Regions from separate parts of the Desulfovibrio sp. SGI.133 genome, predicted to be linked through region 1. Evidence: predicted binding sites of a transcription regulator. Region 1 holds the regulator's gene; the other holds the start of a gene.
The links. Region 1 encodes sigma-54, which starts transcription at its own class of promoters, with help from an activator protein. Its sites were predicted from a motif close to CTGGCACGGNNNNTGCTT; they were not measured.

Region 1 (11,018 bases):
CAACGAGAGGGACGACCCGGCAGAAGTGGGCTCCGTGCTGCACGATGTGCTGCAACAACTCTACCGCCCGTATCGCGGCAAGCTGGTGGATGCCGGGACGTTCGACATGGCCGTCATGCGCGCCGAGCTGCAGCGTCAGATCGAAAGGCATGATCTGCGGACCCAGCTGCCGCCCGACAGTCTGATGATGTTCTCCATGGCGGCCCCGCGCCGTCTGGAGGAATATCTTTGCCACCAGCCGGACGCAACTATCCTGGAGCTGGAATATCCCCTGACCCAGGTTATCAGCTGTAACGGCCGGGAATATACTTTCAAGGGACGCCTGGACAGACTGGACAGACGTGAGGACGGCCTCTGCATCGTGGACTACAAGACCGGTACCATCAACAGTCCTGCCGGGGCCCTGTGGGACGACGAGTCCCTGTTCGCCCACATGGCGCAGGTCCAGGATGCAAGGATACCTCTGGAAGAACGCCGCCGGCTGGCTGCCGGAATTTTCGACCAGCTGGCCGAGAAGTTGCGCATGATCCAGCTGCCCGCTTACCTGTGCATGCTGCACGCCGCCGGTTTCAAGGATCTGCACGATGCCGCCCTGGTGGAGCTGCGCGACAAGGGGCGGGAATACTGGCTGTTCGGCCCCAGGCTGGATCTGGACAATGACGAACGCATCCGTCAATGTTTCGACGTCCTTTCCCTGCTGCTCTGGCATATGGAGCATGGACCGGATTTTACCGGCCGCCCGGGTGAAGGCTGCCGCTGGTGCGACTATCAGGCACTTTGTCATGCCTGACAGATGTAGCAGCCTTGTGAAAATAGGTTTTTTCTGGTAATGCTTTCCGAAAATCGATTTCAATACCGCCCCTTCGGGGGCTTTACCTTATAGCGCCATGTTGGAGGTTGCATCATGGCTTTTCCTTCTTTGTCCATTGGAGACCTGACCGCTAAAATGCCCATCGTCCAAGGCGGCATGGGTGTTGGCATTTCCCTTTCCGGCCTCGCCTCTGCTGTTGCCAATCAGGGCGGCATCGGCGTCATCGCCGGAGCCATGATCGGGATGAAAGAGCCCGACGTGGCCAAGAACCCCATCGAAGCCAACCTGCGCGCCCTGCGCCAGGAGCTGACCAAGGCCCGGGAAAAGACCCAGGGCATCATCGGCGTCAACATCATGGTGGCGCTGACCACCTTCAGCCAGATGGTGCGCACGGCCATCGAAAATCGTGCCGACATCATCTTTTCCGGCGCCGGTCTGCCCCTGGAGATGCCCAAGCATCTTCTGCAGGCCTGCGAAGAAAAAAAGGAAGAGTTCAAGACCAAACTGGTCCCCATCGTCTCTTCCGCCCGTGCGGCGACCCTGATCGCCCGCAAGTGGCTCTCCCGCTTCGACTACCTGCCCGACGCCTTCGTGGTGGAAGGCCCCAAGGCCGGCGGCCATCTCGGCTTCAAGCGTGAAGAGATCAACGACCCGAACTTCGCCCTGGAAGTCCTGGTCCCCCAGGTGGTCGAGGCCGCCAAGCGCCTTGAAGACCAGAAAGGCCGCGCCGTGCCCGTCATCGCCGCCGGCGGCATCTACACCGGCGAAGACATCAAAAAGTTCCTCGACCTCGGTGCTTCCGGCGTCCAGATGGGCACCCGCTTCGTGGCCACCAAGGAATGTGATGCCGATGACCGCTTCAAGCAGAGCTACATCTCTGCCCGCGAAGAAGACATCACCATCATCAAGAGCCCGGTGGGCATGCCCGGCCGCGCCCTGCAGAACGACTTCATCGAGGCCGCCCGCCAGGGCAACAAAAAACCCTTCAAATGCGTCTTCCACTGCGTGCATACCTGCGACCAGGAAAAGACGCCCTACTGCATCGCCCAGGCCCTCATCAGTGCCATGAAGGGCAACCTGGAACGCGGCTTCGCTTTCTGCGGCGCCAACGTGGCCCGGGTCAACAGCATCGTTTCCGTCAAGGAACTGATGGAATCCCTGCAGCAGGAATTCGACCAGACCATCAGCAAGGGCAAGCAGACCCTGCAAGGCCTGCTGAAGTAACCCCCGCCGAATCTGTCATCCTGGGGCCGGCCCTGCCGGCCCCTTTTTTTGCCCCTGGAGGACCATGGACGACACCCTTCCCCTGGTGGACAGCGCCACGCTGCCCGATATTGAAAAAAAACGCCTGCGGAACAGCCATCCCCTGTACGGGCGCATGAATGGTGAAGTGATCTGGATGGCGTATGAAGAACTGGGCTATGATGCCGAGGCCTGCGCCACGGCCATGGATGCCGAGCTGGATCTGCGCCACCGCACCGTCAGCCTCATGGCCACGCTGGAGCAGTCCCCGGATGCCTGCTGCGTGCTGGAACTGCCGGATGCCCCCTGCGCTTCCTGCACCGCCTGCCCGGATCTGGCACGACTTGCCATCGACGCCGCGACACCACAGTGGCGGCAGTGGCTGCCCCCCTATGCCATCGGCTGCCGCGTCCATGCCCGCCTGCTGTCGCATACGGAAGCCGGACAGGCAGGATGTCGCCCTCCGGAAGGGGCCGCCCTCCCCCGGCGCCAGATGCTCTGCCCGTGCCTGACGCCCGAAAAATAGCCCACAGCAAAGAAATTTGGGCTTTTCCCGGAAAAAGGCTTGCCTTTTTGGCAAAGCTTGGGTAAAGGAACTGCTTGCGCGGCCATGCTGGATGCATGGCTCATTGCCTGCGCAATGCGCGGCCGCTGTTACCCGGCTTTGCCGCATAAACGATACACACAGTTTTCTGCATATACGGAGGACATCATGAGCAAAGAATGCGATTTCTGCGGCAAAAAGCCCCAGGTCGGCAATCTTGTCAGCCATTCCAACATCAAGACCAAGCGCCGCTTCAACCCCAACCTGCAGCGCGTGCGTCATCAGTTCGCTGACGGCACCGTGCGCACCCTGACCGTGTGCACCCGTTGCCTGCGCTCCGGTGTGGTGACCAAGCCCGCCGCCCGCGCCAAGCAGGACTAACTTGTTTTTTGTCCGCAAAGCCCCGGTTGCCACTGCAATCGGGGCTTTTTTGCTATGAAGCCCCGTCTTCTGCGTCTGCCTGCCCCTTTTGCGGGATACTGGCACGCCCAGCGCCGCCCGCGTCCCCTGCCCTTTCACTGGCGCTCTCTCACCGGCCCTGAGGGCATCACCTCCTACAGCCAGCGCCAGGAAATGATCCTTGTGCTCAGCGCCTGCGGTCTGCCCCATCAGCTCTGGCGCTTCCGCCAAAAAGAATACATCTATGTACCTGCCCTGCTGGAAGATCTGGCCCGGCAGGAATTGCAGCACTTCCATGCGGAAAAACAACGCCCTCCGGTCCCCCGGGGCCTGCCGCCCGCGCTCCATGCCCGCTGCTGGCTGGCTGCCCTGCCCCTGCTGCTGCTCGTTTTCTGGCACGGTCTGCGTAGCGGCTGGTGGCCGCTGCCCGACGGCCTGCCCTTGCCGGCGAGCTGGGAACAGGCCGGAGCGCTGGACAACGTCCGCCTGCGCATCTACGGCGAATGGCAACGCCTGTTCACGGCCCTGACCCTGCATGCCGACGCCGCTCACCTGACCGGCAATGTCCTGCTGGGCGGTATCATGCTGCCCCTGCTGGCCCGGCTGACAGGTCCGGGGCGCGCCCTGCTGCTGACCGTACTGGGCGGCGGGCTCGGCAATCTGCTCACCGTGGCGCTGCGACGGGAATTCGTCCTCAGCCTGGGCTTTTCCACAGCTGTCTTCGCGGCCATCGGAGCCCTGGCCGGGTATATGGTCCTGCATCATGAAAGCAAACGCTATCTGCCGCTGGCGGCCGGAGTAGGCATTCTGGCCATGTGGGGCATGGGCGAAGGGAACGTGGACTATCTGGCCCATATCTGCGGCCTGGTGGCCGGCATGCCCCTCGGTTTCTGGGAGGCCCTGCGTACCAGACGGCGCTGGCCGGGCCTGCCGCAATGGCTGTCCGCCTTGTTGGCCCTGCTCTTGCCCGTGCTGGCCTGGATGCAGACTTTTCACCAGGGATGACGGCAAAAACCGTCTTCCTCCGGCACTGTCCTCCACCACAGATGGCAACCGAAAAAAGCTGCGTCCGCACGGCAATGCCCTGCAGGACGCAGCTTTTTTATAGCAAGGTTATGAAGGATCTGTTCCCCGAAAGCGCCCGGCAGCTCCTAGAACATGTCCAGTCTGGTCACGGCCAAAAAGCCACAGACAGCTACGAACATCCCCGTAAGGCAGGCATACGCCCGGCGTGTACGTAACGAAAGGATGCCGCCCACCATGCTGGCAGCAAACAATATGGGCCAGCTCATCTGCCCTTCAAAAAGGAAGATCGCATCTCCCAGCAAATCACAGGCCAGCCACAAGGCCACATAGCACAGCATGTAGAGCGAGAACTGCCAGGCAGCGCGCACAACGGTCCCCAGTGCCACGGCCTGCCCCGGCGTACAGCCGCGACCGGAAGAAAACCACGCCGTGACCAAGTCCACCAACGGATTGAGGGCCACCCGCTGGTAACGCTCCGCATAGCTGGCTCCGTAAGCCGCGAATACCGCGAACATCAGGGGAGCTAGGAACTGATGGGCCTCGGACCAGCCCGGAATGATGGACAGGGGGAAAAGCAGCAGGAAGGCCAGGGTCCCGAAAGGCGGGACCACACTGCCCAAGGCGATGACATCGAGCCAGAGCAGCTCCACCACGATCCCCAGCGAGAGCGCGGGCTGCCACTGGCCGGAAAGACCGCCCAGCAGCAGGGCCCAGAACAGGGGCCTGTCAGCCAGCCTGAAGACAAAAGAGGAACGGGCTACCCCCGCGAGGACAAAAAAAAAGCGTATTGCACGCCCAGCCAGAGGGCATCAGAGAAGCTGCTCATAAGCATCCCGGATTTTGTCGGAAGGCACACAGCGGAAATCCAGCTCTACCTGCTGTTGCAGCATGGCCCGCAAGTCCTCCCTGTCCTGTTCGGAAAGGGCCACATGCGGGAAGACCTGGATCTTGCCCGGTGCGTAGTGCAGATTGCCGATATTGAGGGCCCGGATGGCGACGCCGCTTTCCAGGGCCCTGCGGGCATCCTGACAGTCGGCAAAGAGGACGAGGCTGCTCTCGCCACAGCAGGCCAGGGTCTCGAGCAGAGCGTCCACCGGTACGAAGTGGATGGCCACCTGCTCCGGCACGGCCAAGGAGACGATCTGCTGCTGCAGCAGGTCCGCCGACATGGCGTCATTGGCAACTATCAGGTGCCGGGCGGCCACATAGGGCAGCCAGCCTTCGATGACCTGCCCGTGCACCAGACGGTTGTCCACTCTGAACCAGAGCATACGGATCAATCGCCTGTTTTTTCTTTGTTCCGGGAACGCAGCATGCTGCCGGCCACGACGATGCCCTTGGTTCCGGCCTCTCCGGCCAGCTTGGCCAGCTCGGCCAGGGGCTTTTCGCGACAGGTGAAGACCTTGAGCAGCATGGGCAGGTTGACGCCGGTGACGACTTCCACATTATGGCTCCCCAGCAGGGAGAGGGCCAGATTGGTGGGGGTGCCGCCGAACATGTCGGTGAGGATGATGACCCCGGCGCCCTTGTCCAGCCGCTGGGCGGCATCGTCCAGACGGCGCACGGTCTCGGGCACTTCCTGGGCGATGTCCACGCTGATGGAGGTGCAGTCGCTCAGGGTACCAAGAATGAACTCCGCCGTGCGCAACATGGCAGAGCCATAGTCGGCATGGGCGACAACGATGATGCCGACCTGGGTGGAAGATTGCTGTTCCGACATGACATACCTCGCGCTGGAACTGAAATTTCTGCAAAATGCAGCACGTAAGGCCAAGAGTGCCAGCTTTCCTAGCCAAGTTCAAGGTGCCTGTGTTCGATACTGGCCGGATAATCCGCCTGACGCAGCATCTGGAACAGGGCCTCGGCCGTGGCGACGGAACGGTGGCGGCCACCGGTACAGCCCACGGCGATGGCGACCCGGTAGCGGCCTTCCGCTTCCATCTGCGGCAGCATGAAGCGCACCAGGTCGAAAAGCTTCTTCTCGAATTCCTGCGCGGCCTCGGAGGCAAAAACATAGTCACGGACAGCTTTGTCCTTGCCGCTGAGGGGACGCAACTTTTCTACAAAATAGGGATTGGGCAAAAAGCGCAGGTCAAAGACGAAATCCGCCTCGCGCGGAACACCGTACTTGAAGCCGAACGAGATAACGTTGACCCGGATGGCCCGCAGCTTGCCCGATGTCCTGCTCCAGCGCTTCTGGATGGCGCGGCGCAGGTCATGGATGGAAAAACGGCTGGTATCTATGACCAGATCCGCCATCTCGCGCACAGGGGCCAGACGAGTGCGTTCCTCGCGCAGGGCATCCTCAAGGCCCATGCCCTCACGCTCCAGCGGATGGGGCCGGCGAGTGGTGGCATAACGGCGCATGAGTTCCTGCGCTCCGGCTTCCAGAAAAAGCAGTATGGGCCGGACCCCATGCTCGGAAAGCTGGGCAAGGGCCACATTGAGCTCTTCCAGAAAGTCCTGCTGGCGCATGTCCATGCCCAGGGCCATGCCCCGGAAGCGTTCCATGGATCCGCGCCGCATCATCTCCACCATCTCGACGGCCAGCCCGGCAGGCAGCCCGTCCACAGTGAAATAGCGCAGGTCTTCAAAGACCCGCAGCGCCGTACTTTTACCGGCCCCCGAAAGCCCGGTGACTATACAGACCTGGACAGGCGCTGCCGCGCCCTCGGATGGTGTCTGGCTCATGGCAATCTCGAAGGGGCCCCCTTGCGGGGGCCCCGAAGTCTTTACAGGACAGGGTCGATGACGGCATAGCCGCCGATACGACGGCGGTACACCACATTGACGCGGTCGGTCTCGGCATTGATGAAGACCAGGAACTCACTGCCGATGGATTCCAGCTGCATCAGGGCTTCGTCCAGATGCAGGGGCTTGGGCGCAAAGCGCTCAGTGCCCACCACGGTGGGTTCTTCATCGGGATCGGCTTCCAGGTTGTAGGTGAAGACGTCCACGTTGGCATTGCGGGCCTGACGGCGCTGTTCCTTGACACGCGAGACGTGCTTCTTGATCTGGGCCTCGACCTTGTCCACCACAAGGTCGATGGCGGCATACATGTCGGAAGACTGCTCGGAAGCACTCAGGTGCAGCCCCTCGCCGGCGATGGTCACTTCACAGCGATGCCGGAACTTGTCCACAGTAAGCACAACACCGACTTCCAGTCCGGAAGCCTTGCCAAAAAAGCGTCCCATCTTCTCCATGCGGCGACGGGCATACTTCTTCAGATGATCGGAGGCCTCGAAGTTCTTGAAAGTGAAAGCAATGTTCATAGAACCTCCCGTGGTGCAGGAATCAGAAATGTTCCTTGCGCTTTGAGGATGAGGGGATGTTCAGCGCCGTGCGGTACTTGGCCACCGTGCGCCGTGCGATATTGACCTTCAACTGTTCCTTGAGCAGCTCGCCGAGCCGCTCGTCGCTCAGGGGCGATTTGGGATCTTCGCCAGCGATGAACTTTTTGATCAGTGCCTTGACGCTCTCTGAGCCTACCTGACTTCCATCGTCCAGTTCAAGCCCGCTGTTGAAGAAAAATTTGAGTTCGAAGATGCCGTGCGGCGTCGCCACATACTTGTTGGTGGTGATGCGGCTGACCGTGGATTCATGCATCCCGATATCGTCGGCGATATCCTTGAGGATGAGCGGCGCGAGCTTGGTGACGCCATCACGGAAAAAGGGCTGCTGATGTTTGACGATGCTCTCCACCACTTTATACAGCGTCCGCTGCCGCTGGTACAGACTGCGGATGAGCCAGGAGGCGGAACGTACTTTTTCCGAAACGTAGTCCTTCTCTTTTTCATTACAGGAGGGAACGCCATCACGCAACATGCTGGAGAGCTGCAGATGCGGCAAACCATCTTCATTGAGCAGGATGACGAACTCGTCACCGACGCTGTACACGAAGACGTCAGGGCTCACATAGGTGGGCTCGCTGCCGTCGAAGCTGGCACCGGGCAGGGGCTCCAGGGACTGGATGATGTCCAGGTACTCGCGCAGGCCTTCCATATCCAGCTTGAACTTGCGCAGCAAAGGCTTGTAGCGGTGGGCTTCCAGGTCTTCCAGATGCGACTGCACCAGCTCCAGCAGGATGGGGTCACGGTCATAGCGCAGGTTTTTCAGCTGCACCAACAGACATTCACGGGCATCCCGGGCAGCCACGCCCACCGGGTCGAAAAGCTGTACGCGCTCCAGCACGGTCTGCACGGCCTCCGGCGTGGTGGACGCCATCTCGGCGATCTCTTCCACGCTGGCCCGCAGATAGCCCGACGAGCCCAGATTGCCGATAATGATCTCGCCGATCTCCTTCTGCTCGTCCGTCAGGGTCGAAAGATGCAGCTGCCAGAGCAGATGGCCTTCCAGCGTGGGCTTGGCCGAGTAACGAGCCTCCAGGGGAGATATCTCTTCCGCGATCTCCAGTTCCCGTCCCTGCGAGGTGCGCGGCGTGCTGGCGAATTCACCGAGGTATTCCTCCCAGTCGGCATTGCGGGAAAGATCTTCGTCATAAACTTCGTCCTGGGGCTTCTCGTGCCGCGCCTCTTCCTGATCCTGCGGAGCCACGGGCTCATTGGCCGGAGCCTCTTCCAGGAAGGGGTTCTCCAGCAATTCCTGCTGGACGGTCTCCAGAAGTTCGACACGAGAAAGCTGCAACAGCTTGATGGCCTGCTGCAGCTGGGGGGTCATGACCAGCTGCTGCGACAATTTGAGTTGTTGACGAAGTTCCAATGCCATGGGGTGCTATCCTGTCAGTAAAAATTTTCTACGTTTCAAATACCATGCCACATGCTGCACCAATAGGCAAGGGAGGCTGGCCTGGGAGCACAAAAAAGGGAATATTTCAAGTCATTGCATAAAAAAAGGACGCCCCGCGCCAGCGGAGCGTCCTGAACGGCTTTTCTTGCACAAAAGCCCTATTTCTTGTGGTTGTTCTTGGCGGCCTTGATGAATTCACGGAACAGGGGATGCGCCGCCATGGGACGGGACTTGAACTCGGGGTGGAACTGGCAGCCCAGGAACCAGGGATGGTCGGGCAGTTCCACGATCTCCATCAGGGAACCGTCGGGGGCGGTACCGCTGAAGACCATGCCCTTCTCTTCCAGCAGATCCTTGAAGGCGTTGTTGAACTCGTAACGGTGACGATGGCGTTCTTCCACCAGTTCCTTGCCGTACGCTTCAAAGGCACGAGTATCGGGGATGATCTTGCAGGGGTAGGCGCCCAGGCGCATGGTGCCGCCCTTGTCGCTCTCGGCGTCGCGCTTTTCCAGGTTCTTGGTGCGGAAGTCGAACCATTCGGTCATCAGATAGATGACCTTGTGGGCGCTCAGGGGATCGAATTCTTCGGAGTTGGCGTCTTCCAGACCGGCCACGTGACGGGCGAACTCGATGACCGCGCACTGCATGCCCAGGCAAATGCCGAAGAAGGGGATGCGGTTCTCACGGGCATAACGGATGGCGGCGATCTTGCCTTCCACACCGCGGTAACCGAAGCCGCCGGGCACCAGGATGCCGTCGCAGCCGGCAAAGGTGGCGGCCACGTTGCTGTCGTCCACGTTCTCGGAATTGACGTAGCGCAGGTTCACGGAAACGCGGTTGGCCACGCCGCCGTGGATCAGGGCTTCATGCAGGCTCTTGTAGGCTTCCTTCAGGTCCACATACTTGCCCACGATGGCGATGGTCACACTGCCCTGGGGATTGGCACAGTCGTAGACCAGCTTTTTCCAGTCTTCCAGGTGGGCGTTGCGCGCGGGCAGGCGCAGCATGATGGCCACTTTCTGGTCGAAGCCTTCTTCGTAGAAGCGCAGGGGCACTTCATAGATGTTGCCCACGTCCACGGAGGAGAACACGGCATCCTGATCCACGTTGCAGAACAGGGCGATCTTGCGGCGCATCTCTTCGGGGATGCTGTGCTCGCAGCGGCAGAGGATGATGTCGGGCTGGATGCCGATGGAAAGCAGTTCCTTGACGCTGTGCTGGGTGGGCTTGGTCTTGTGCTCACCGGCGGCCTTGAGATAGGGCACCAGCGTCAGATGGATGTTCAGGCAGTTGTCGCGGCCCAGCTCGGACTTGAGCTGGCGGATGGCTTCCAGGAAGGGCAGGCCTTCGATGTCGCCCACGGTGCCGCCGATCTCGATGATGGCCACGTCAGGGGCGTTGTCGCCTTCGGCCAGGGAAAGCACGGTGCGCTTGATCTCGTCGGTGATGTGGGGGATCACCTGCACGGTGCCGCCCAGGTAGTCACCCCGGCGTTCCTTGGCGATCACGTGGTTGTAGATGGCACCGGAAGTGGTGTTGTTCTTGCGCGACATGGGCACGTTGAGGTAACGCTCGTAGTGGCCCAGGTCCAGGTCGGTCTCGGCCCCGTCATCGGTCACGAACACTTCGCCGTGCTGGAAGGGATTCATGGTGCCGGGGTCAACATTGATATACGGATCCAGCTTTTGGATGGTGACGGAAAGTCCCCGGGTCTGCAACAGGGCGCCCAGCGAAGCCGCGGCAAGGCCCTTGCCCAGGGAAGACAACACACCGCCCGTAACAAAAATGAACTTGGTTTTCATGAACTCCTACCTTTTGATGACATACAGCGGACCGTGGTCCGGACCGCATGTGCTGCGCCCGGGCGAACCGCCCTCGCGCAATCGGGAGGTTTTACACCAATCTGAATCATTTTACCAGCATTGACTATTATAAACTTTGCAGGTAGTCTCTTTTTCCATTTCTATAGTGGCCCTTTGTGGCTACCGCTTGCAAGGAGGCTTCTGCCGCATGGGCACAGTCAATACTCTCGTCATCACCGGCTATGGCACCAATTCCCATCTCGAAACCGCCCACGCCGCCCGTCTCGCGGGTGCCGACCGCGCTGACGTCGTGCACTTTTCCGACATCGTGGCCGCCAAAGTCCGCCTGAGCGATTACCATTTTCTCGTGTTCCCCGGCGGGTTCCTGGATGGTGACGACCTGGGTGCCGCCCAGGCTGCCAGCATGCGCTGGCGCTATCTGAAGGAC
Region 2 (11,018 bases), on a different contig from region 1:
GCGTGGCCATGCTCTCCACCGGCGGCCTGGGCGCCTTCATCTTCATCGACGACTATTTCAACTGCCTCACCGTGGGCACGGTCATGCGCCCGGTGACGGACCGTTACAAGATCTCCCGCGCCAAGCTGGCCTACATCATCGACGCCACCGCCGCCCCCATCTGCATCATCGCGCCCATCTCCAGCTGGGCCGCCGCCGTGGGCAGCAACCTGAAAGCCACCGGCGCCTTTGAGAGCGACTTTGCCGCCTTCGTGGCCACCATCCCCTACAACTTCTACGCCCTGTTCTCCATCATCATGGTGGTCATGGTCTGCCTGGGCAACTTCGACTTCGGCCCCATGCGCAAGGCCGAACTGCGCGCCCAGCAGGGCGAACTGGGCAATGTGGATGCCGAACAGGCCGAGCTGGGCACCAGCGCCAAGGGCAGCCTCATCGACATGCTCCTGCCCATCGGCAGCCTGATCTTCTTCGCCGTGGTGGCCCTGCTCTACAGCGGCGGCTACTGGGGCAGCGATCCCGCCTACCACACCCTGGCGGCCGCCTTCGGTAACAGCAGCGCCTCCAAGGCCCTGGTCTGGGCCTCCTTCGGTGCCATCACCGTGGCCTTCTTCCTCTTCGTGCCGCGCGGCCTCATGAGCCTCAAGTCCTTCATGGACTGCGCCGGCGAAGGCATGAAGGCCATGATGCCCGCCAACACCATCCTGGTGCTGGCCTGGACCATCAGCGGCGTGTGCCGTGACCTGCTGCAGACCCCGCTCTTCGTCAAGACCATGGTGGCCGACGGCGGCATCTCCGGCGGTCTGCTGCCCGCCATCATCTTCGTGGTGGCCGGCTTCCTGAGCTTCTCCACCGGTACCGCCTGGGGTACCTTCGGTATCCTGATCCCCATCGTGGTGCCCGTTGCCCAGGCCGTTGATCCCAACCTGGTGCTGGTCTGCCTGTCCGCCACCCTGGCCGGCAGCGTGTTCGGCGACCACTGCTCTCCCATCTCCGACACCACCATTCTGTCCAGTGCCGGCGCCGGTTGCGCCCATCTGGAACACGTCTCCACACAAATGCTCTATGCCTGTGTGGTGGCGGCCAGCAGCACGGTGGGCTATGTGGTCTCCGGCCTCACCCACGGCAGCCTGTGGCCCGGCTTTGTCGCTGGTCTGGCCTTCATGGTGGTGACCATGCTGGTGCTGCGTCAGCGCAACAAGCAAAAGGATGAGGTCCAGGCCTAATCCGGGCTTTTCCCGATACTGACAAAAAAGGCGCTTCCCCGAAGGGAAGCGCCTTTTTTTCGTCATGCGAACGACCGTAAAAGACAGGGGATCAGGAAGCCGGGCCGCCATCCTCGTCCTTGTCGTGCCCCTTGCTGCCCTGCAGCTTGCGGAAGATGGTGCTGCGGTTGACCTGGAACAGCTCCGAGACCCGGCGCACGGAACCGTGCACCTCGATGGCCCGGCGCAAAAAGTCCCGCTCCATGTCGGCGATGATCTCACGCAGGGGCCGGGCCTGCATGAGCACGGCATCCAGATGCCCGCCGCTCTCGTCGTGCAGACCGCTGATGTTGGACGGCAGGTCGCGGGGCGAGATGCGGGGCCCCTGCCGGGTGATGACCAGGCTGTGGACCAGATTCTGCAATTCGCGCACATTGCCCGGCCAACGGTACTGGGCCAGCATGTCCAGCGTGATGTCCATGAAGGCCAGCTTCTTGCGGTACTTGGTGGTATACTGGCGCAGGAAGAGCTCCGCCAGTACGCGCACGTCCTCGGGCCGCTCGCGCAGGGGAGGAATGCGTACCGTGCCCACATTGAGACGGTAGAACAGGTCACGGCGAAAGGTACCGGCCTCCACGCATTCCTCAAGGTTGCGGTTGGTGGCGGCGATGATGCGCACGTCCACCTTGCGGGGCTGGGAGCTACCCACGCGCACGATCTCGTTGTCCTGCAGCACGCGCAGCAGGCGGGTCTGCATGGAAAGGGGCAGCTCGCCCACTTCATCAAGGAAGATGGTACTGCCGTCGGCGATTTCGAAATAGCCGGGCTTGCCCTTGCTGGAAGCACCGGTAAAGGCGCCGGGCACATAACCGAAGATTTCCGATTCCGTCAGGGTCTCGGAGATGCCGCCGCAGTCCACCTTGAGCAGGATCTTGTCCTTGCGGCGGCTCCAGCGGTGGGTCAGACGGGCGAACACGTCCTTGCCCACGCCGGTCTCGCCCATGATGAGCACGGTGGCATCCGTGCTGGCGTAACGCTTGAGCTCCATGGCCACCGACTGCATGGCGCTGCTGGCGAAGACCGGTTCCAGGTCGCGTCCCTGGGACTGGGCCACAAAGGCCAGCTTGTCATTGATCTCCTTGATGAGCTTGCGCTGCTCGCCGGTCTGCTCGTTAAGCTCGGCAAGACGGGTCTCGTCGCGCACGAAGGTAACCACCAGACAGACGTGCCCCTTGTCATCAAAAACGGGCGCCCCGGAGATGACCACGTTCTTGCCGTCCTTGAGCTTCTGCATATAGGTGGCGGGCTTGCCCGTACGCACCACCTCGGGGTTCAGAGCCAGGTCGAAAAAGCCTTCGCTGACCAGGTCGCGCACGTTCTTGCCCCGCAGATCCCGGGCAGGCACCCCCACCAGATCGGCATACATCTGGTTCACATAGAGGGTGGTACCCATGGCATCGGAAATGAAAACACCGTCGGAAATGGTATCGAGGATGGAAGTGAAAAATTTGTGCCAGTTGACCATATCCGCTCCTTGAGAAGGCAAAGGGGCAAAAAAAGGGCCCGTCCCCGAAAGACGGACCCTTACGGTTGCGGAAAGCCCGGCCTAACGGGGGATGACGACACGGTCCCCCAGAGTGGCAACGGCGATCTTCTGCAGGGCGGCAAACTTTTTGTCGTCCAGCGTCACGTCGCCCATGGGGGGGACACGGTCCAGGAAGGTGTACTTCTGCGTGCCCAGACGGTGATAGGGCAGCATCTCGTACTTCACATGCTCGAAAGGCTTGAGGAAGTCGCAGATGGCCTTGATGTCCGGGCCATGATCGTTGAACCCGGGAATGACGGGCGTACGAGCCGTGATAGGCAGATTCGGGAACTCCGTCACCAGGGTCTGGAAATTCTTCAGAATGAGGTCGTTGGGCATGCCGGTGTGCTTTTTGTGCACTTCGGGATCCATGTGCTTGATGTCGAACAGCACATAGTTGAGGTACTGGGCCGCCTCACGCACCACATCGGTGGGGACGAGACCACAGGTTTCGATGCAGGTCTTCACACGGCGCTCACGGGCCAGGCGCAACAGGTTGAGGGCAAATTCGCTCTGCAACAGGGGCTCGCCGCCGGAGATGGTCATGCCGCCACCGGAGCGAGCATAAAACATGGCATCTTCCTGCGCAACCTTGAGGGCCTCGGCCACGGTGTAGGGCTTGCCGTAGACGATGATCCCCTGGGCCGGACAGGCTTCGGCACAGGGCATGTCCTTGCAGCCCACGCATTTGCTGCGGTCGATGGCCACGAAACCGTCCTCACGACGGGACAGGGCGCCATTGGGGCAGGCCTTGAAGCAGCGGGTGCATTTGTCCGTCCCCAGGCAGCGGCCCTGGTTGTAGGCCAGCTCCGGTTCCCTGTGCTGGGATTCCGGGTTGCTGCACCAGCGGCAGCGCAGACCGCAGCCCTTGGTGAAGACGATGGTACGGATGCCGGGACCATCATGCACGGAATATTTCTGGATATTGAAAACGAGGCCGCGCGCGTTGTTGTTTTCGATCACGGGGTCACCGCCGGAGATGTTGAAGGTTGACAAAGGGAGAGCTGAAAAACGCCAAGGCCTCCGGCCTCCCCGCAGGGCAGCCGGAGGCGGTGCAGGCCGGCGGCGGCACAAGGCCGCCGCCGTTGGTAACCGGAACTAGATGGTGTCGTGTTCGGTACGGGCGATGAGGTCGTTCTGCAGGTCGGGAGACAGGTCCACGAAGTAGGCGCTGTAACCGGCGATACGCACGATCAGGTTGCGGTACTTCTGGGGATCCTTCTGGGCGGCCAGCAGGGTGCTCTTGTTCACCACGTTGAACTGCACGTGCCACAGCTTCAGGTCGCAGAAGGTGCGGATGAAGGACACGAGCTTTTCGGTGCCCTGTTCGCCTTCCACGCACTTGGGCGTGAACTTGATGTTCAGCATACGGGCGAAGCGGTCGCGCATGCCCATGTTCTTGGTGTTGTAGTTGGACAGCAGGACGGCGGTAGGACCGTTGACGTCGGCGCCGTGGGAAGCGGAGGAACCGTCAGACAGCGGGAACCAGTCCACGCGGCCGTTGGGAGTGGCGGACACCACCTTACCGAAGGGCACGTGAGAGGTGAAGGGCACGTAGCGCACGTTGTAGAACATGCCCAGGTCCTTCTGGCTGTACTTGGCGGCGAATTCCACGGACAGGCGGTCGATTTCGTGACCGATGCTGTCGGCGTAAGGATCGTTGTTGCCGTAGCAAGGAGCGGACTTCAGCAGGGCCTTCACGTCTTCGTAGCCTTCGAAGTTGGCGTCGATGGCCTTGATGACTTCGTCCATGGTCAGCTTCTTGTCTTCAAACACCAGCTTCTTGATGGCGGACAGGGAGTCCACCACGGTGCCCAGGCCCATGTATTCGAAGTAACCGAAGTCGATACCTTCGGGGATGTGGGTCTGGTGCAGGTCGATGCAGTGCTTCATGCACAGGTCATGCATGGCGGAGCCCATGGGCTGGGCGAAGTGCTGGGCACGCAGGTTGTTGACGATGTACTGCTGGGTGAAGGCGGTACGCAGGAACAGCATGTGCTGCTTCACATAGGCGTTCCAGAATTCGTCCCAGGTCTTGAAGTTGCGAGGATCGCCGGTTTCTTCGCCCAGCACGATGTCGCCGTACTTCTTCATGCGGCCGTTACGCAGCACCATTTCCACAGCAGCGGCGAAGTTGATGTAGGCACCGCCGGAGGTGAAGGTGTCGCGGTTGGGCATACGGGCTTCGGTGCAGCCGGACACGGCGTAGTCCAGAGCTTCTTCGAAGGTGGCCCCCTTGGCCACGTACAGGGGCACGACTTCTTCGTCGTTGATCAGTTTGGGGAAGCCGGAGCCGTCCTTGATGGTCTCGGCCACGTCCCACAGGTAGCTTTCAGGCGAGCGGCTGTGGATACGGGCGGCCAGGTCGGGGTAGTGCAGCGGGAATTCGCGCTTGGACTTCAGGATCAGGTGGGTCAGTTCGTTGGTGGCGTCGCGGCCGTCGGGGGTCTGGCCACCCACGGTCACGGCTTCCCAGTGAGCGTAACCTTCGTTGAAGGCGCCGCCGCAGGGAGAGATGTACATGTCGATGAATTCGGCCATGCCCACCCACATGCATTCCAGCAGTTCGATGGCCTTCTTGTTGTCCAGGCTGCCGTTTTCGATGTCCTGCTGGTAGTAGGGGTACAGGTACTGGTCCATACGACCGTTGGAGATGGTGGTACCGGTCTTCTGTTCGATACGGGAGAACATCTGCACGAACCACTGGCTCTGGCAGGCTTCCCAGAAGTCGCGGGCGGGTTCGCCGGGCACGCGCTCAGCGTTGGCGGCCATGCGCAGCAGTTCGGCCTTGCGGACGGGATCGTCGGTCTTTTCGGCCACCTTGCGGGCTTCGTCAGCGTGACGCTTGGCCCACAGCACGATGGCGTCGCACACGATCACGACGGCATCCAGGAAGGGCTTCTTTTCGCACATGTCCTTGGCGCTGGCGGGATCGAGGGCGGCCAGCTTTTCCTGGGCTTCGCGCTTGATGTCGTTGAAGCCGCGCTTCAGGATCTTGCCGTAGTCATGCACCCACTGGATGGAGGAACGGAAAGAAGAGGTTTCGTTGACGATGAAGCGGGAGATCAGGCCCTTGGGATCGTCGTAGGTCAGCTTATGGATTTCCGGAGGCAGAGCGGCGGCCAGAGCTTCGTGGTAGGTCTTGCCCTTCCAGTAAGGAGCGATCTCTTCGATCACGCGCTTGGCGTCTTCAGCGGTGATGGTGGCAGGAGAGGTGGCGCGGGTGGGCAGGTCTTTCACGGCCATGTCCAGGAAGTCGCCGTCCAGTTCGGGGTACAGGATGCCGTAACGACCGTCGCAGCCGGCGCGGCCCAGCAGCAGCTGGTCGTCCTGCACGTACACGGTGATGTTCTTGGCGATGTGCATCAGAGCCTTGGCCCAGCGCAGCACCAGGGGCTGGCCTTCGGTTTCCTGCATGGACTGGGTGAAGTACAGGGCACGTTCGATGTCGATGCGGGGCTTCATGCCGTCGAAGCGTTCCAGCATGCGGAACACGCGCTCGTGGGTGGCGCGGAAACGGTCAACCTTGCCTTCGATCTTATCGAGCAGGCGCTGTTCCTGGGGGGATCTGCATTCGCAAACGGTCTGAGACATATCTGTTCTCCTCTTGAAAGGGTGTTTGACATATTTCGCGACGAATCGCTTGCGAAATAAATAGCAATGCCTGTGCCATTTTGGTAACATATTGTTTTTTTAATATATTTTTTTTAGCCCCCCAGCAGATATATCAAAATGATGCAAATTTGCGCCTAAAAATTTTTTTCACAGCCTTTTCAGAGGCCAATGATGCTAAAATGCATCATTTTTATACCCATGAAAGTCGCATCAAATGCGATATTCTGACTGTGAAGTCTTGATTGCCAGATATATCAAAAAAAATTTCCTCCCGAATTTTCCCCCGCCCCAAATGATGCATTTTTGCATCAAAAATGTAATAACAGTTATCATAACATCCCCGTAAACCCCTAAAAAGACTGGCGCTTGTTGAAAAAAAATTTTGCTCGTTTAGATTCGGAGGTGAAGAAGCATTCTCGCATTTGAGAAATTATGCACAAGACATCCGTCTTGTGTCCCCATAAACACATGTGAGGTGTGGCATGCGTAAACTTACTGTTCTGGCTCTGGCCCTGGCCATGGTTCTCGGCTTCAGCGTCGCCGCCAATGCGGAACGTCCGCTGGTCCTGCGTCTTGGTCATCCCATGGCTCCCGGCAACAACGTCACCGTGGGTTATGAAAAGTTCAAGCAGCTGGTGGAAGAAAAAAGCCATCGCAAGATCCGTATCCAGCTGTTCCCCAACTGCCAGCTGGGCAGTGACCGTGTAACCACCGAAGCCGCCCAGGCCGGTACGCTGGACCTTTCCTCCAGCTCCACCCCCAACCTGGCCAGCTTCTCCAAGGCGTACATGGCCATCGACCTGCCCTATGTGACCTCTCCGGTTCACCAGCAGGCCCTGTACAAGGCCCTGGACGAAGGCAAGCTGGGCGAAGCCCTGCGTGAAGCCTCCCGCAAGATCGGCCTCGAGACCCTGATGTTCTCCGAGTTCGGCTACCGCAACTTCGTGGCTGCCAACAAGCCGCTGACCGATGCCAAGTCCCTGATGAACCTCAAGGTGCGTACCACCGACTCCCCCGTGGAAGTGGCCGTGGCCACCGAACTGGGCATGAACCCCGCCCCCATCGCCTGGGGTGAGACCTACACCGCCCTGCAGCAGGGCACCGTGGACGCCGAAGGCAACACCTTCTCCCTGCTCAACGACGCCAAGCACACCGAAGTGCTGAAGTACGCCGTCAACTCCGAGCACAACTACTCCATGCATGTGCTGCTGATGAACAAGAAGAAGTGGGACAGCCTGACCCCCGAACAGCAGAAGATCCTGCGTGAAGCCGCCAAGGAAGCCAACGACTGGCAGCGCAAGGAAAGCGTGGTGCTGGAAGAAAAGGCCTGGCAGGCCTTCCGTGACCGCGGCATCAAGATCCACATGCTGACCGACGCCGAGCGCGCCGAGCTCAAGGCCAAGACCCGTCCTGCCTACGAAAAGTTCGCCAAGGAAGTGCCGGCCGACATCCTGCAGCTTCTGGAAGAAACCCAGAAGTAATCCTTCCTGACCTATCCCTCCTGCGCGCGGCCCGGCCGCGCGCAGGACTCCTTTTGCGCTTACACCGAGGTTTGTCATGAGTGAAAATGTGCAAGGCAAAAGCGGGCTCTTTTCCTGGCTCAACGAAAATTTTGAAAAAATTTTCATGGTGACGGGCCTGCTCGCCATCATCCTGTTCATCACGTGGCAGGTCATTTACCGCTATATCATTACACAGTTCATCGAGCGCGCCGGCGCCGCTGTCTGGACCGAAGAGCTTTCCCGCTATATCTTTATCTGGATCTCCTATCTGGCCCTTTCCGTCGCCATCAGGAAGCGGTCTTCCATCCGCGTCGACATCATTTATGACAAACTGCCGGAGCGCCTGCAGAACATCAGCTGGATCATCGTCGAGACTCTCTTCCTCGTCCTGACCGGCGTCATCACCTATTTCGGCTGGGGCCAGATCGAGCGCCTGCTGACCTTCCCCCAGCACACCACGGCCCTGCGCATCCCCTTCCTGGTGCCGTATCTGATCCTGCCCCTGGGCTTCGGCCTCATGTGTCTGCGCCTGCTGCAGCGCATCTGGGGCCAGGTGCGCGTCTGCGGTGCGTTGGACTCCCTGCTGGGCTTCGCCCTTGCCCTGGTCATCCTTAGCCCCTGGTACCTGGTGGATTACATCGATCCCCTGCCGGTGCTGTTCGGCTATTTCGCCTTGCTCTGCGTCATCGGGGTGCCCATCGCCATCAGCCTGGGCCTGTCCACCCTGGCCACCATCATCTGTTCCCAGACCCTGCCCATCGAATACATGGCCCAGGTCTGCTTCACGTCCATCGACAGCTTCCCCATCATGGCCATCCCCTTCTTCATCGCGGCCGGGGAATACATGGGCGCCGGTGGCCTGAGCAAACGCCTGCTGAACCTGGCTGACGAGATCGTGGGCGGCCTTTACGGCGGCATCGGCCTGACCGCCGTCGTGACCTGCATGTTCTTCGGTGCCATCTCCGGTTCCGGCCCCGCCACCGTGGCCGCCATCGGTGCCCTGACCATCCCGGCCATGATCGAGCGCGGCTACGACAAGTTCTTCTCCGCCGCTCTCGTGGCCGCCGCCGGCTGCGTGGGCGTCATGATCCCGCCCAGCAACCCCTTCGTGGTCTACGGTGTCTCCTCCCAGGTCTCCATCGGCGACCTGTTCATGGGCGGCATCATCCCCGGCATCATGACCGGTATCGTGCTCATGCTCTACTGCTACTTCTACTCCAAAAAGCGCGGCTGGCGCGGTGAGCAGAAGGAACGCAACTGGCGCACCCTGGGCGAGGCCTTCTGGGAAGCCAAGTGGGCCCTGGTCGTGCCGGTCATCGTGCTGGGCGGCATCTACGGCGGCATCATGACTCCCACCGAAGCCGCGGCCGTGGCCGCCTTCTACGGCCTCATCGTGGGCGTGTTCCTGTACCGCGAGATGGACTTCAAGACCGTCTGCTCGTCGTGCGTAGCCTCGTGCGAGACCTCGTCCATCATCATCGTGCTCATGGCCATGGCCACCCTGTTCGGCAACATCATGACCATCGAAGACGTGCCCGGCACCATCGCCCGCTGGATGCTCAGCATCACCGAGAGCAAGATCATCATCCTGCTGCTCATCAACGTGCTGCTGCTCATCGTGGGCGTGTTCATGGAAGCCCTGGCGGCCATCGTCATCCTGACTCCCATCCTGCTGCCCGTGGTCACCGGCGTGGGCGTCTCGCCCCTGCACTTCGGCATCATCATGGTGGTCAACCTGGCCATCGGCTTCCTGACCCCGCCGGTGGGCGTCAACCTCTTCGTGGCGTCGGGCGTGGCCCAGGCCAAGATCGAAAAGATCGCCGTGGCCGTGCTGCCCATGATCGCCCTGATGCTCATCGTCCTGGCCATCATCACTTACTGCCCGTCCGTGCCGCTGATGCTGGTGCATTAACGGTACCCGCGAGATATACCGCCCGCGGCAGCCTTCTGCCGCGGGCCCCATCCAAGGAGTTCTCTCATGAAAGTCATCGACTTCCGCTTCCGGCCCAACACGCCGGAGATCATCAACGGCATCAAGAACAGCACCATGTTCAAGGCTGCCTGTGAAGTCATCGGCTTCGACCAGCGCAAGCCCCAGCCCCTGGACGAGATCGTGGCCGACCTCGACGCCATGGGCGTGGAACTGGGCGTGATCACCGGCCGCGACGCCGAGACCACCTACGGCTTCCCGGCCAACAACAACAGCGTGCTCGAATTCTGCCGCGCCTACCCCAACAAGTTCGTGGGCCTCTGGGGCATCGACCCCCACAAGAAGATGGCCGCCGTGCGCGAGATCGAGAAGGTCGTCAAGGAATACGGCATGAAGGGTATCGCCATCGACCCCTATCTGGCCCACATGCCCGCCAGCGACGCCCGCTTCTACCCTCTGTACACCAAGTGCTGCGAACTGGATGTGCCCGTCTTCATCACCATGGCTCCTCCGCCGTGCGTGCCCGGTGCCATCCTGGAATACGCCGACCCCCGCGATGTGGACAAGGTCGCCCGCGACTTCCCCGAACTGACCCTGATCATGAGCCACGGCGGCTACCCCTTCGTGGATGCGGCCATCTACACCTGCCAGCGCAACGCCAATGTCTACATGGACATCTCCGAATACGAGCGTTCTCCCCAGGTCGAGACCTATGTGAAGGCCATGTGCACCACCATCAGCGACAAGGTGCTCTTTGCCAGCGCCCACCCCTTCATCGAGCTGCGTGACGCTCTGGACGCCTATGCCGCCTTCCCCTTCACTGACGAAGTGCGCAACAAGATCATGTACGAAAACGCCCGCAAGGTCCTGAAACTGGCCTAAATGGCATGTGTCCGCCTCATGCGGGCACGCTTCACAACTGCGGAGGAACCCCGTGTTCCTCCGCTTTTTTTTGGCCTGTCGAGCTTGTGATTTTTCTCCCTGCAACCCGTGTCTCTCAAATGATGCATATTTGCATCATTTAAAATATCCTTTTATGCCAACTGGTTAAAAAGCGTCGCATTTTTGCATCTCAACTAACAATTCTGGTTAGCATTTTGCGATGACTTTGGGCCTATTTTGTATATATCAATTTGATTTTTTTAATAAAAATATAAAAATTTCATTTTCTTGCATTTTTGCGA

Region 2: a site for sigma-54 is predicted at 6,443-6,460, ahead of hpsG ((2S)-3-sulfopropanediol dehydratase). Genes of this name have one in related genera too.

The regions. Positions count from the first base shown of each region.
Region 1 covers NZ_JBNPMK010000001.1:536,514-547,531, forward strand. Annotated here, with positions in the region: gene ACQRBR_RS02470 (PD-(D/E)XK nuclease family protein) at 1-790, shown strand, start outside; gene ACQRBR_RS02475 (NAD(P)H-dependent flavin oxidoreductase) at 905-2,035, shown strand; gene ACQRBR_RS02480 (hypothetical protein) at 2,100-2,579, shown strand; gene rpmB (50S ribosomal protein L28) at 2,766-2,978, shown strand; gene ACQRBR_RS02490 (rhomboid family intramembrane serine protease) at 3,033-4,001, shown strand; gene ACQRBR_RS02495 (hypothetical protein) at 4,148-4,675, opposite strand; gene ACQRBR_RS02500 (PTS sugar transporter subunit IIB) at 4,832-5,293, opposite strand; gene ACQRBR_RS02505 (PTS sugar transporter subunit IIA) at 5,299-5,742, opposite strand; gene rapZ (RNase adapter RapZ) at 5,811-6,713, opposite strand; gene hpf (ribosome hibernation-promoting factor, HPF/YfiA family) at 6,755-7,294, opposite strand; gene rpoN (RNA polymerase factor sigma-54) at 7,317-8,747, opposite strand; gene ACQRBR_RS02525 (CTP synthase) at 8,927-10,570, opposite strand; gene ACQRBR_RS02530 (phosphoribosylformylglycinamidine synthase subunit PurQ) at 10,779-11,018, shown strand, end outside.
Region 2 covers NZ_JBNPMK010000004.1:68,400-79,417, forward strand. Annotated here, with positions in the region: gene ACQRBR_RS07220 (Na+/H+ antiporter NhaC family protein) at 1-1,223, shown strand, start outside; gene ACQRBR_RS07225 (sigma-54 interaction domain-containing protein) at 1,315-2,727, opposite strand; gene hpsH ((2S)-3-sulfopropanediol dehydratase activating enzyme) at 2,809-3,750, opposite strand; gene hpsG ((2S)-3-sulfopropanediol dehydratase) at 3,886-6,381, opposite strand; gene ACQRBR_RS07240 (TRAP transporter substrate-binding protein) at 6,885-7,883, shown strand; gene ACQRBR_RS07245 (TRAP transporter large permease subunit) at 7,960-9,816, shown strand; gene ACQRBR_RS07250 (amidohydrolase family protein) at 9,883-10,716, shown strand.